Linked DNA regions of Methylobacterium mesophilicum SR1.6/6. The protein of the gene in region 1 interacts with the protein of each later gene in a pairwise test. Links are inferred from orthologs where the notes say so. Each region holds a gene or a part of one and is shown on either strand. Other genes may lie near its edges.

Region 1 (5,001 bases):
CCGGACACGGCGAGCCCGCGGTTTGAGGGCGGCCCGAAGATCTTCTCCGTGCGCGGCTTGTGCGTGTAGGTCCAGACGGGCTTGCCGGTCTTGGCATCGAGCGCCGCGACGTTGTTCTGCGTCGTGGAGACGTAAAGGGTGCCGTCCACCATCACGGGCTGGGCCTGGAAGTAGCCCGTGACGCCGGTCTGGAAGAGCCAGGCGGGTCGCAGCCGGGCGACATTGTCGCGGTCGATCTGGGTCAGATCGGAGAAGTTGCGGTTGCTCGGATCGTGGCCGAAGGCCGGCCATGGGGTTTCGGCGGCGGAGGCCGCGAAGGCAGCAGACCCAGCATAGCTGGCAAGCAGGGCAACGCCGATCCAACGCGACAATTTCTTCTCCCGATAAGACGCATGTCGCGCCGGAAACACATTCGATTCCGGGTATGGCCCCGCTAGCGCTTCGCCACCCCGTCGAGCTGGGCCGGCGTCGCCTGCGCGCCCATCGCCCGCGCCATATCGGCGGCGCTCTGGCCGGAGATGTCGCGGCGCTCCGGGTCGGCCCCGTGCCGGAGGAGGAGATCGACCATCTCGGTCCGGTCGAACATCGCCGCCGTCATCAGGGCGGTGCGGGTGCCGTCGCCGACCCCGTCCACCGCGGCACCGTGCTGAAGCAGCAGCCGCGCGATAGCCAGATCGTTCTTGAAGGCCGCGCCGGCGAGCGGCGTCTGGCCGCGGTCGTTGGCTAGCTCCGGGTCGCCGCCGGCCTCGAGGATGATCCGGGCCGCCGCCTCCTGGCCGCTATAGGCGGCGAGCATCAGCAGGCTGTCGCCCTTGTCGTTGCGCAGGTTCGCCGGCAGCCCCTGGCCGAACAGATCGGCCAATTCCTCGGCGTGGCCCATCCGAGCATACTGGAAGACCCGGGCGGCGAAGGCGAGGGTGTCGTCGTCGAGGGTGGGGCGTGCGTTCGTCTCGGATGCCATCGCGTGCTCGTTTCTCACCGAGGTCTGATCTGGGCCCCTGCGGCACTGGCGTCCAGCGTCGCCGGGAACAGTTTCGCCGGCACGCTCGTTCCAGCCGCCAACGCGGGCTGGGATGGCCCGGCCCTTCCGGAGCGCCACGATGCCCCGCCCGTTCGAACCCTTCGCCGATGCGCTGCGCACCGCGCGCGAGATCGTTCGGGATCGCGGAGGCACCCTCGCGGAGGCAGCCGTGCAGGCGGATCCCCGCGCCTACGACGAGGCCTGTAACGCCCTCGTGGTCCGGATCGCGCAGGCGATCGTCGATGCGGGCGATGCCGCGGCCACCCATCGCGCCGGCCGGGACAACGCGGCAGCATGAGGCTCCGGCGGCGGCCAGTCAGCCGCGCCGCCGCCCGCCGCCGCCCTTGTACTTCGGCTTCTGCCCGCCGAGCCCCTGGGTCGAGCGCGGCTTCGGCCTCTCCTGCCAGACCGGTGCGAGGCCGCCCACCGGCAGCTCCCGGTCCGTCCCTGGGCCCATGTTGTCGAGGTCGGGCTTGGCGATGCGGCTGCCCCCTGCCCCGCGCGGCGGCTTCCGGCCGAACTTGCCGGCCTCGCGCTCCACATCGCCCTGCCGGGCCATCGGATCGTCCGAGACCAGAAGCTCGGTGGCCTGAAGCCGCTTGAGCTCGTCGCGCAGCCGCGCCGCCTCCTCGAAGTCGAGATCGGCGGCGGCCGCGCGCATGCGCTTCTCGAGGTCCGCCATCACGGCCTTGAGGTTGTGGCCCACCGTGATGGCATCCTTGGCCAGACCGGTATCGACCTGGACGTGGTCGCGCTCGAACACGCTGCTGAGGATGTCGGCGATGCCGCGTTTCACGCTCTGCGGTGTGATGCCGTGCTCGGCGTTGTAGGCGAGCTGCTTGGCGCGGCGGCGCTCGGTCTCGGCCATCGCCCGCTCCATCGAGCCGGTGATGGTGTCCGCGTAGAGGATGCAGCGCGCATCGGCGTTGCGGGCGGCGCGGCCGATGGTCTGGATCAGCGAGGTCTCCGACCGGAGGAAGCCCTCCTTGTCGGCGTCGAGGATCGCCACCAGGGCGCATTCCGGGATGTCGAGGCCCTCGCGCAGCAGGTTGATGCCGATCAGCACGTCGAAGGCGCCGAGCCTGAGATCGCGGATGATCTCGATCCGCTCCAGCGTGTCGATGTCGGAGTGCATGTAGCGCACCCGCACGCTGTTCTCGTGCAGGTACTCGGTGAGGTCCTCCGCCATGCGCTTGGTCAGCGTGGTCACGAGCGTCCGGTAGCCGGCCTGCGCCACTTCGCGGACCTCGCCCAGCAGGTCGTCGACCTGACTGCGGGCCGGGCGCACCTCGATCACCGGGTCGACGAGGCCGGTCGGGCGGATCACCTGCTCGGCGAAGACGCCGCCGGTCTGCTCCATCTCCCACTTGCCGGGCGTGGCCGAGACGTGGACGGTCATCGGCCGCATGGCGTCCCACTCCTCGAAGCGGAGCGGGCGGTTGTCGAGGCAGGAGGGCAGCCGGAAGCCGTACTCGGCGAGCGTCGCCTTGCGGCGGAAGTCGCCCCGGTACATGCCGCCGATCTGCGGTACGGTGACGTGGCTCTCGTCCGTGAAGACCAGGGCGTTGTCGGGCAGATACTCGAACAGGGTCGGCGGCGGCTCGCCCGGCTTCCGGCCGGTGAGGTAGCGGGAATAGTTCTCGATGCCGTTGCAGGCGCCGGTGGCCTCGATCATCTCGATGTCGAAGGTGCAGCGCTGGTCGATGCGCTGCGCCTCGATCAGGCGGCCCATCTTGATCAGCTCCTCGATGCGGCCGTTCAGTTCGGTCTTGATGCCCTTGATCGCCTGCTGCAGCGTCGGGCGCGGCGTGACGTAGTGCGAGTTGGCGTAGACCTTCACGAACTTCAGCTCGGAGATGGTCTTGCCGGTGAGCGGGTCGAACTCGACGATGCTTTCCACCTCGTCGCCGAACAGACCGATCCGCCAGCCGCGGTCTTCCAAGTGGGCCGGCCACAACTCGATCGAATCGCCTCGGACCCGGAAGGTGCCGCGGGCGAAATCCGACTGGATGCGCTTGTACTGCAGGGCCACGAGGTCGGCGATGAGCTGGCGCTGCTCGATCCGCTCGCCGAGCGAGACCGTGAACGACATCGCCGTGTAGGTCTCGACCGAGCCGATACCGTAGATGCATGAGACCGAGGCGACGATGATGACGTCGTCGCGCTCCAGCAGGGCGCGGGTGGCGGCATGGCGCATCCGGTCAATCTGCTCGTTGATCGAGGATTCCTTCTCGATGAATGTGTCGGAGCGCGGGACGTAGGCCTCCGGCTGGTAATAATCGTAATAGGAAACGAAGTATTCGACGGCGTTGTCGGGAAAGAACGCCTTGAATTCGCCGTAGAGCTGCGCGGCCAGCGTCTTGTTGGGCGCCAGGATCAGGGCCGGGCGCTGCGTCTCCTCGATGATCTTGGCCATCGTGAAGGTCTTGCCCGAGCCGGTGACGCCGAGCAGCACCTGGTCGCGCTCGTGGGCCTGCACGCCGGAGACCAGTTCGGCGATGGCCTTCGGCTGATCGCCGGCCGGCGTGAACTCGGATTTCAGCGTGAACCGGACGCCGCCCTCGGATTTCTGCGGGCGCTCAGGCCGGTGCGGGACCCAGGTCTGGCCGTTCTTGAACAGCGGGTTGCCCTCGGTGAGCAGCCGTTCCAAGGCCGTCACGGTCGCCGAGGCGCCGCCGTCGCTGCCGGGATCCGGCAGGTCGGCGCCCTCCGGAGCGGGGCCGTCCTCGGGCGGTGTCAGGCCGAGCGCCTGGGCGAGGCGCGGATCGACATCCGCGGCGTCTCCCAGCGCGTAGCCGGCCTGCGGCGCCTCCGCGAAGCCGTCGCGGGCGATCTCCGCCCGGCGGGTGGCAGCCTTCCCTCCGGCCTTGCTGGAGCCCCCCGCGGGCGTGTCGCGCCTCGCCCTGCCCGGTCGCGCGGGCTTCCCGGGTGCTGCTTCCGGCGCTGCTTCGGCCGGCGGCGGCCGGTTGCGATTGAGAGCGGGATTCAGCAACTCGGCCAGATAGGTGTCGAGCGGTTTCAGCTCGGGCTTCGAGGCCTTGGCGGACGTGCTCAAGACGGAAGCGGTGCGCGGTTTCTTCGGCGTCGGCATGTGCCCAATATGGTTCCGGCACGCGCCCGGAGAAACCCCGTGCCCTACGGTGTTTGACGATCATTGATCGCTCTCTGCCCGATCCGGCGTATTTCGGGCGCCGGGCCGAGACCTGGCACGCAATTGCAACTTCTAGGTAGAATTCGCCGCGCGCCGGTCTCGACGGACGGGATCAAGCCTGAAACTATTCGGACCGATGATCCGAGCGGACGGGTTGCGACAATCATGTTCGGCCGATACTTTGTGATGCAAAGCATGCTGCGGCGCGGGGATTGAGCCACGTGCAGGACCTGGACAAGGCGCTGGCCGACATCGTCGCGATCCGCTCGCAGATCGCGCGCGATACGGCGTTCCGCGGTCTCGGCGCCGCGACCGTCGCCGGCACCGGCGGCTTGGCGCTCGCCTGTGCGGCCGGACAGGCCCTGTGGCTCGGCGATCCATCGGCCCGGAGCGGCCTTTTCTTCGGCCTCTGGGTTGCGGCGGCGCTGGTGGCCTTCCTGATGATCGGCATCGAGGCGATCCGGCGCAGCCGCCGCCTGCATTCCGGCCTCGCCGACGCGATGGTCTGGAACGCGATCGAGGTGTTCCTGCCGGCCGCCGGCGCAGGCGCCTGCCTCGCCTTGGTGATCGCGCGGTTCGCCCCCGGCGAGGTCTGGATGCTGCCGGGCCTGTGGCAGGTGCTGGTGGGCCTCGGCCTGTTCGCCTCGGCGCGCATACTGCCCCGGGCGGTGCAGGGCGTCGGCGCGTGGTACCTTCTCGCCGGTCTCGTCGTGCTGGCGGTCTCGGCGGAGACGCACGCCCTCTCGCCCTGGACGATGGGTCTGCCTTTCCTGGTCGGCCAGGTGTGGCTGGCGGCGATCGTCCATCACGGCGCCCGATCCTTCGATGA
Region 2 (5,377 bases), 4.2 Mb from region 1 along the record:
GCCCGGTACGGTGGTGGTCTGTGCCTGAGCGATGGTCGAGGCCATGCCAACCGTAAGCGCGACCGTACCGGCCGCGAGCCAGTTCTTCATCATTTTCTCATTCCTTCCCAAGGTCCCAAGGCATCCGTCCCGCATTCGGCACGTCCCTGCCGGTCTGCTCGCCTGTCGCGGCTGCCGGCTTCGGATGTGCCGAGCGCCCCCACGGAGCCTGCCCGTCTCAACGTCTGCGACTATTCTACAGAGACCTCCGGAAAGACAGTGGAATGCTCGCCGAAAGGCCAAAACCGGCTCAACCGTTGCGCAAAAGCCGCATTTTTGCGGCGATGCAACACTATCCCCAGGCAGGAGATCGAGGGTCGTTTCGGCAAAATATCGCTGAACGGTCAAGCTGTTGCCGCCCGCGATCGCGGGAGGATCCGGCAAGTCGGGCTTGGCGATCGCGTAGGCCACCGGCGCCGGCCCGCGGCCCCGGATCGGGCCGGCACCGGCCCGATCCGGGGCCGATCTGGGATACATTCCTCGTCCGGCAGCTCGAATCACCGCCCGCGGCAAGGGTCCGCCGGCCGGCACCCGGCAAATTCTGCCGGGTGCCGGCCGACTCGGATTCGACGCGCGGCGCTACCCGGCGGCGCTGCGGCGGGCCGGGTGCGGGGTGACCTGCCTGTCGACCGTCCTGTCGACCTGCCGGTCGGCCTGCGGAGCGGGGCGCCGCTCCAGCACCTCGCGCAGGAACCGGCCGGTATGGCTCGCGGTCGCGCGGGCGATCTGCTCCGGCGTGCCCTGCGCCACGACCTTCCCGCCGCCGTCGCCGCCCTCGGGGCCCATGTCGATCACCCAGTCGGCGGTCTTGATCACTTCGAGGTTGTGCTCAATCACCACCACGGTGTTGCCCTGGTCGACCAGCTCGTGGAGCACCTCCATGAGCTTGGCGACGTCGTGGAAGTGCAGGCCGGTGGTCGGCTCGTCGAGGATGTAGAGGGTGCGGCCGGTGGCGCGCTTCGACAGCTCCTTCGAGAGCTTCACGCGCTGCGCCTCGCCCCCCGACAGGGTGGTGGCCTGCTGGCCGACATGGACGTAGTGCAGGCCGACCCGCTTCAGGGTCTCGAGCTTGTCGCGGATCGCCGGCACCGCCTTGAACAGCTCGGCCGCCTCCTCGACGGTGGAATCGAGCACGTCGGCGATGGACTTGCCCCGGTACTTCACCTCCAGGGTCTCGCGGTCGTAGCGCTTGCCCTTGCAGACGTCGCAGGTGACGTAGACGTCGGGCAGGAAGTGCATCTCGATCTTGATGACGCCGTCGCCCGAGCAGGCCTCGCAGCGCCCGCCCTTCACGTTGAACGAGAAGCGCCCCGGCTGGTAGCCGCGGGCCTTGGCCTCGGGGAGGCCCGCGAACCAGTCGCGGATCGGCGTGAAGGCGCCGATATAGGTGGCGGGGTTCGAGCGCGGCGTGCGCCCGATCGGCGACTGGTCGATGTCGATGACCTTGTCGAGATGCTCCAGCCCCTCCAGCCGGCCGTAGGGGGCCGGGTGCTCCAGGGCGCCGTTCAGTTTTTTGGCCACCGCCTTGTAGAGCGTGTCGATCACCAGGGTGGACTTGCCGCCGCCCGAGACGCCGGTGATGCAGGTGAAGGTGCCGAGCGGAATCTCGACGTCGACGTCCTTGAGGTTGTTGCCCCGTGCGCCGAACAGCCCGAGCCTGCCCTTCCGGCCCTTGCGACGCGCGGTCGGGGTTCGGACTGACATTTCGCCAGTCAGATACTTGGCGGTGAGCGAAGCGGGATTGGCTAGCACCTCCGCGGGGGTGCCCTGCGCGATGATCTCGCCGCCGTGGATGCCGGCGCCCGGGCCGACATCGACCACGTAATCGGCCTGCAGGATCGCGTCCTCGTCGTGCTCGACCACGATCACCGAGTTGCCGAGGTCGCGCAGGCGCTTGAGCGTGCCGAGCAGCCGCTCGTTGTCGCGCTGGTGCAGGCCGATCGAGGGCTCGTCCAGCACGTAGAGCACGCCGGTCAGCCCCGAGCCGATCTGCGAGGCCAGCCGGATGCGCTGACTCTCGCCGCCCGAGAGTGAGCCGGAGCCGCGGGCGAGCGTCAGGTATTCGAGGCCGACATCCACCAGGAAGGTCAGCCGGTCGCGGATTTCTTTCAGGATTCGGACCGCGATCTCGTTCTGCTTCGCCGTGAGCTTGTCCGGCAGCTCCGAGAACCAGCGGTGGGCCTCGGAGACCGAGAGGGCGGTCACGTCGGCGATGTCCGCCATGGCGACCTTCACGGCGAGCGCCTCCGGCTTCAGCCGCTTGCCGCCGCAGGCGGCGCAGGGCGTCTCGCTCATGAAGCGCCCGATCTCCTCGCGCACCGCGTCGGAATCGCTCTCCTTGTAGCGGCGCTCCAGGTTCGGGATCACGCCCTCGAAGGGCTTGTTGACCGTGTACTTGCGCAAGCCGTCGTCGTAGGCGAAGCGGACCGCCTGCTTGCCCGAGCCGTACAGCACGATGGCACGGGCCGTCTCCGACAGGCTCTGCCAGGGGACGCCGGTCTTGAAGCCGAAATGCTCGGCCAGCGCGTCGAGGGTCTGGCCGTAATAGGGCGAGGTCGACTTCGCCCAGGGTCCGACCGCGCCGCGCTTCAGGCTGAGGCCCGGGTCGGAGATCACCAGCTCGGGGTCGATCCGCATCTCGTGCCCGATGCCGCCGCAGGTCGGGCAGGCTCCGAACGGGTTGTTGAACGAGAACAGCCGCGGCTCGATCTCCGCGATGGTGAAGCCCGAGACCGGACAGGCGAAGCGGGACGAGAAGGTGATGGTCCGGGGCTCTTCCCCCTCGGGGGCGTCGGCGAACACGACCTCCGCGATGCCGTCGGCGAGTTCCAGCGCGGTCTCGAAGGAATCCGCCAGCCGCGCGCCGATATCGGCGCGGACCACGATCCGGTCGACCACCACGTCGATGTCGTGCTTGAACTTCTTGTCGAGCTTGGGCACGTCGTCGATGGCGTAGTATTCGCCGTTCACGCGCAGGCGCTGGAAGCCCTTCTTCTGATATTCGGCGATCTCCTTGCGGTACTCGCCTTTCCGCCCGCGGACCACGGGCGCCAGCAGGTAGAGCCGGGTCTTCTCGGGCAGCTCCAGCACCCGGTCGACCATCTGCTGGACGGTCTGGCTCTCGATCGGCAGGCCGGTGGCGGGCGAGTAGGGGATGCCGACCCGCGCCCAGAGCAGGCGCATGTAGTCGTAGATCTCGGTGACCGTCCCGACGGTGGAGCGGGGGTTCTTCGAGGTGGTCTTCTGCTCGATGGAGATCGCCGGCGACAGCCCGTCGATCTGGTCGACGTCGGGCTTCGACATCATCTCCAGGAACTGGCGGGCATAGGCCGAGAGCGACTCGACGTAGCGGCGCTGCCCCTCGGCGTAGATCGTGTCGAAGGCGAGCGACGACTTGCCCGAGCCCGAGAGCCCGGTGAAGACCACGAGCCTGTCCCGGGGGATGGTCAGGTCGACGTTCTTGAGATTGTGCTCCCGGGCGCCGCGGATCGCGATGACCCGCCGGTCCTCTGGCGCTGCCGGGGCGGCGTCGAACAGGGCGGCCAGCTTGGCGTCGACGGCCGCCTCGGTCCGGGCCGCGGACGCTTCGCCCTTCGGGCCGGCCGACTTGGGCCGGGCTGCCTTGGTCGAGCCTGCCTTCGTCGAGGCCGCCTTCGTCGGGGCTTCCTTGGCGGGCATCTTGGGAGCGGCTTGGGCGGCGCCGGCGCGGCTTGCGACACGACTTCCAGCTTGGGCTTTGGCCATGAGGGCGGCGGTCTTTCGAGGCGTCGACGCGGTCAGAGTCGGATTCGCGCGCGGGCCAGCCGCCGCTCCCGCTCATGTCGAGCCCACGAGGCCCACGGCAAGATGCGGCCGGCGGGACGCAGGCCCGTCATGCGCCGCCCTTGCTAGAACGAAACGCGTACGGCGGCAACCGCTCCGTGGATGCGCAACCGTCTTGGCGAGCGCGGCGAAGCCATCCAGAGGGCGCCACGCTCCGCGATGTCGCGCCGCCCTGGGTCGCTTCGCTGCGCGCGCGATGACGTCGGCCCATCTCCGGTGCCGCATCGCGGGCGCTGAGATCCCACGTCGCCAGATCCCAACCCTCGGATTCTCATCCTCGACAGGTGCCGATGCCCGCGCTTCCTGATCGTCACCCCTCCGCGTTGCGGGCCATGAAGCTGGCCGGCGTCCCGTCCTCCGGGTTCACGAAGACGATGTCGGTGGGCGCCCGGCGGGGCGTGTCGATCGACAGGAACACCACCGGCGTCCCGGGCTCGATCTCCGGCATGGCGTGGACCGTGCCCTTCTCGAAGAACAGGAGCTGGCCCGGGCCGAACGCCGTCACGGCGGCGGGGTCGCCCATCCAGAACGTGCCCCGGCCCGAGAGGCAGTAGAGGTACTCGTCGCAGGTGGCGTGGTAGTGCGGCGGGGTCGGGCGGTAGACCCGGAACACCCGGGCGCTCGCCGCCTCCCGGTCGGTCAGGTAGGTGTCGACCAGGAGGGTCGTTGCGCTGTCGGGCAGGGACGCCGCCAGCGCCGCCACGTCGAAGATGCCGGTTCCCGCCGTCTCCGCCATCGCGTCCTCCCTAACTGGAAAAACCTTCGAGCACGATCTTGCCCCTGGCGCGCCCGCTCTCGATGAGCGCGTGGGCGCGCCGCAGGTTCGCGGCGTCGATCCGCCCGTAATGCTCACCCAGGGTGGTGCGCAGGCGCCCCGCGTCAACGAGGCGAGACAGTTCGTCGAGGAGGGCCCCCTGGGCGGCGATGTCGGCGGTGGCGAACATCGAGCGCGTGAACATGAACTCCCAGTGCAGCGACAGGCTCTTGCGCTTGAGGAGCCCGACATCGAGCTGATCGGGATCGTCGATCAGGGCGAGCCGGCCCTGCGGGGCGATCAGCGCGACGATCGCGGCCAAGTGGGCGTCGGTGCCGGTGGTGGAGAAGACGAGGCCCGGCGCCCCGAGGCCGAGCGCCGCCACCGCGTCCGCCAGCGGTTTGGAATGGTCGACCACGTGGTGGGCGCCGAGGTCCCGGCACCAGTGCGCCGTCTCGGGCCGCGACGCGGTGGCGATCACAGTCAGGTCCGTCAACTGCCGGGCGAGCTGGATCGCCACCGAGCCGACGCCGCCGGCCCCGCCGACGATCAGGATCGCTGGGGCGGCGCCCGGCACCGGCCGTCCCGTGTCGAGCCGGTCGAACAGGGTCTCCCAGGCGGTGATCGCGGTGAGCGGCAGGGCGGCGGCCTGCGCCCAGTCGAGGCTTCTGGGTTTGTGCCCGACGATGCGGGCGTCGACGCAATGGTATTCCGCGTTCGTCCCCGGCCGGGTCAGGTCGCCCGCGTAGAACACCGCGTCGC

What was found.
Region 2: the proteins of uvrB (region 1) and uvrA interact in binary tests that used the Escherichia coli proteins (3 or more experiments, as listed by UniProt). The link is inferred for Methylobacterium mesophilicum SR1.6/6 from one-to-one orthologs.

What each region holds. Positions count from the first base shown.
Region 1 is NZ_CP043538.1:4,533,290-4,538,290, reverse strand. Bases 1,138-4,467 are described here. They hold uvrB (excinuclease ABC subunit UvrB), read right to left. Parts: upstream 4,113-4,467; coding sequence 1,338-4,112; downstream 1,138-1,337. Other genes in these bases: MMSR116_RS21540 (hypothetical protein), read left to right, coding at 4,394-4,467; MMSR116_RS21550 (hypothetical protein), read left to right, coding at 1,138-1,319. Outside these bases: MMSR116_RS21560 (pyrroloquinoline quinone-dependent dehydrogenase), read right to left, coding at 1-371; MMSR116_RS21555 (ankyrin repeat domain-containing protein), read right to left, coding at 434-961; more of MMSR116_RS21550, read left to right, coding at 1,101-1,137; more of MMSR116_RS21540, read left to right, coding at 4,468-5,001. UniProt on the Escherichia coli protein: The UvrABC repair system catalyzes the recognition and processing of DNA lesions. A damage recognition complex composed of 2 UvrA and 2 UvrB subunits scans DNA for abnormalities.
Region 2 is NZ_CP043538.1:337,443-342,819, forward strand. Bases 419-4,124 are described here. They hold uvrA (excinuclease ABC subunit UvrA), read right to left. Parts: upstream 3,784-4,124; coding sequence 619-3,783; downstream 419-618. Outside these bases: MMSR116_RS01625 (transporter), read right to left, coding at 1-93; MMSR116_RS01635 (cupin domain-containing protein), read right to left, coding at 4,172-4,597; MMSR116_RS01640 (zinc-binding alcohol dehydrogenase family protein), read right to left, coding at 4,608-5,377. UniProt on the Escherichia coli protein: The UvrABC repair system catalyzes the recognition and processing of DNA lesions. UvrA is an ATPase and a DNA-binding protein. A damage recognition complex composed of 2 UvrA and 2 UvrB subunits scans DNA for abnormalities.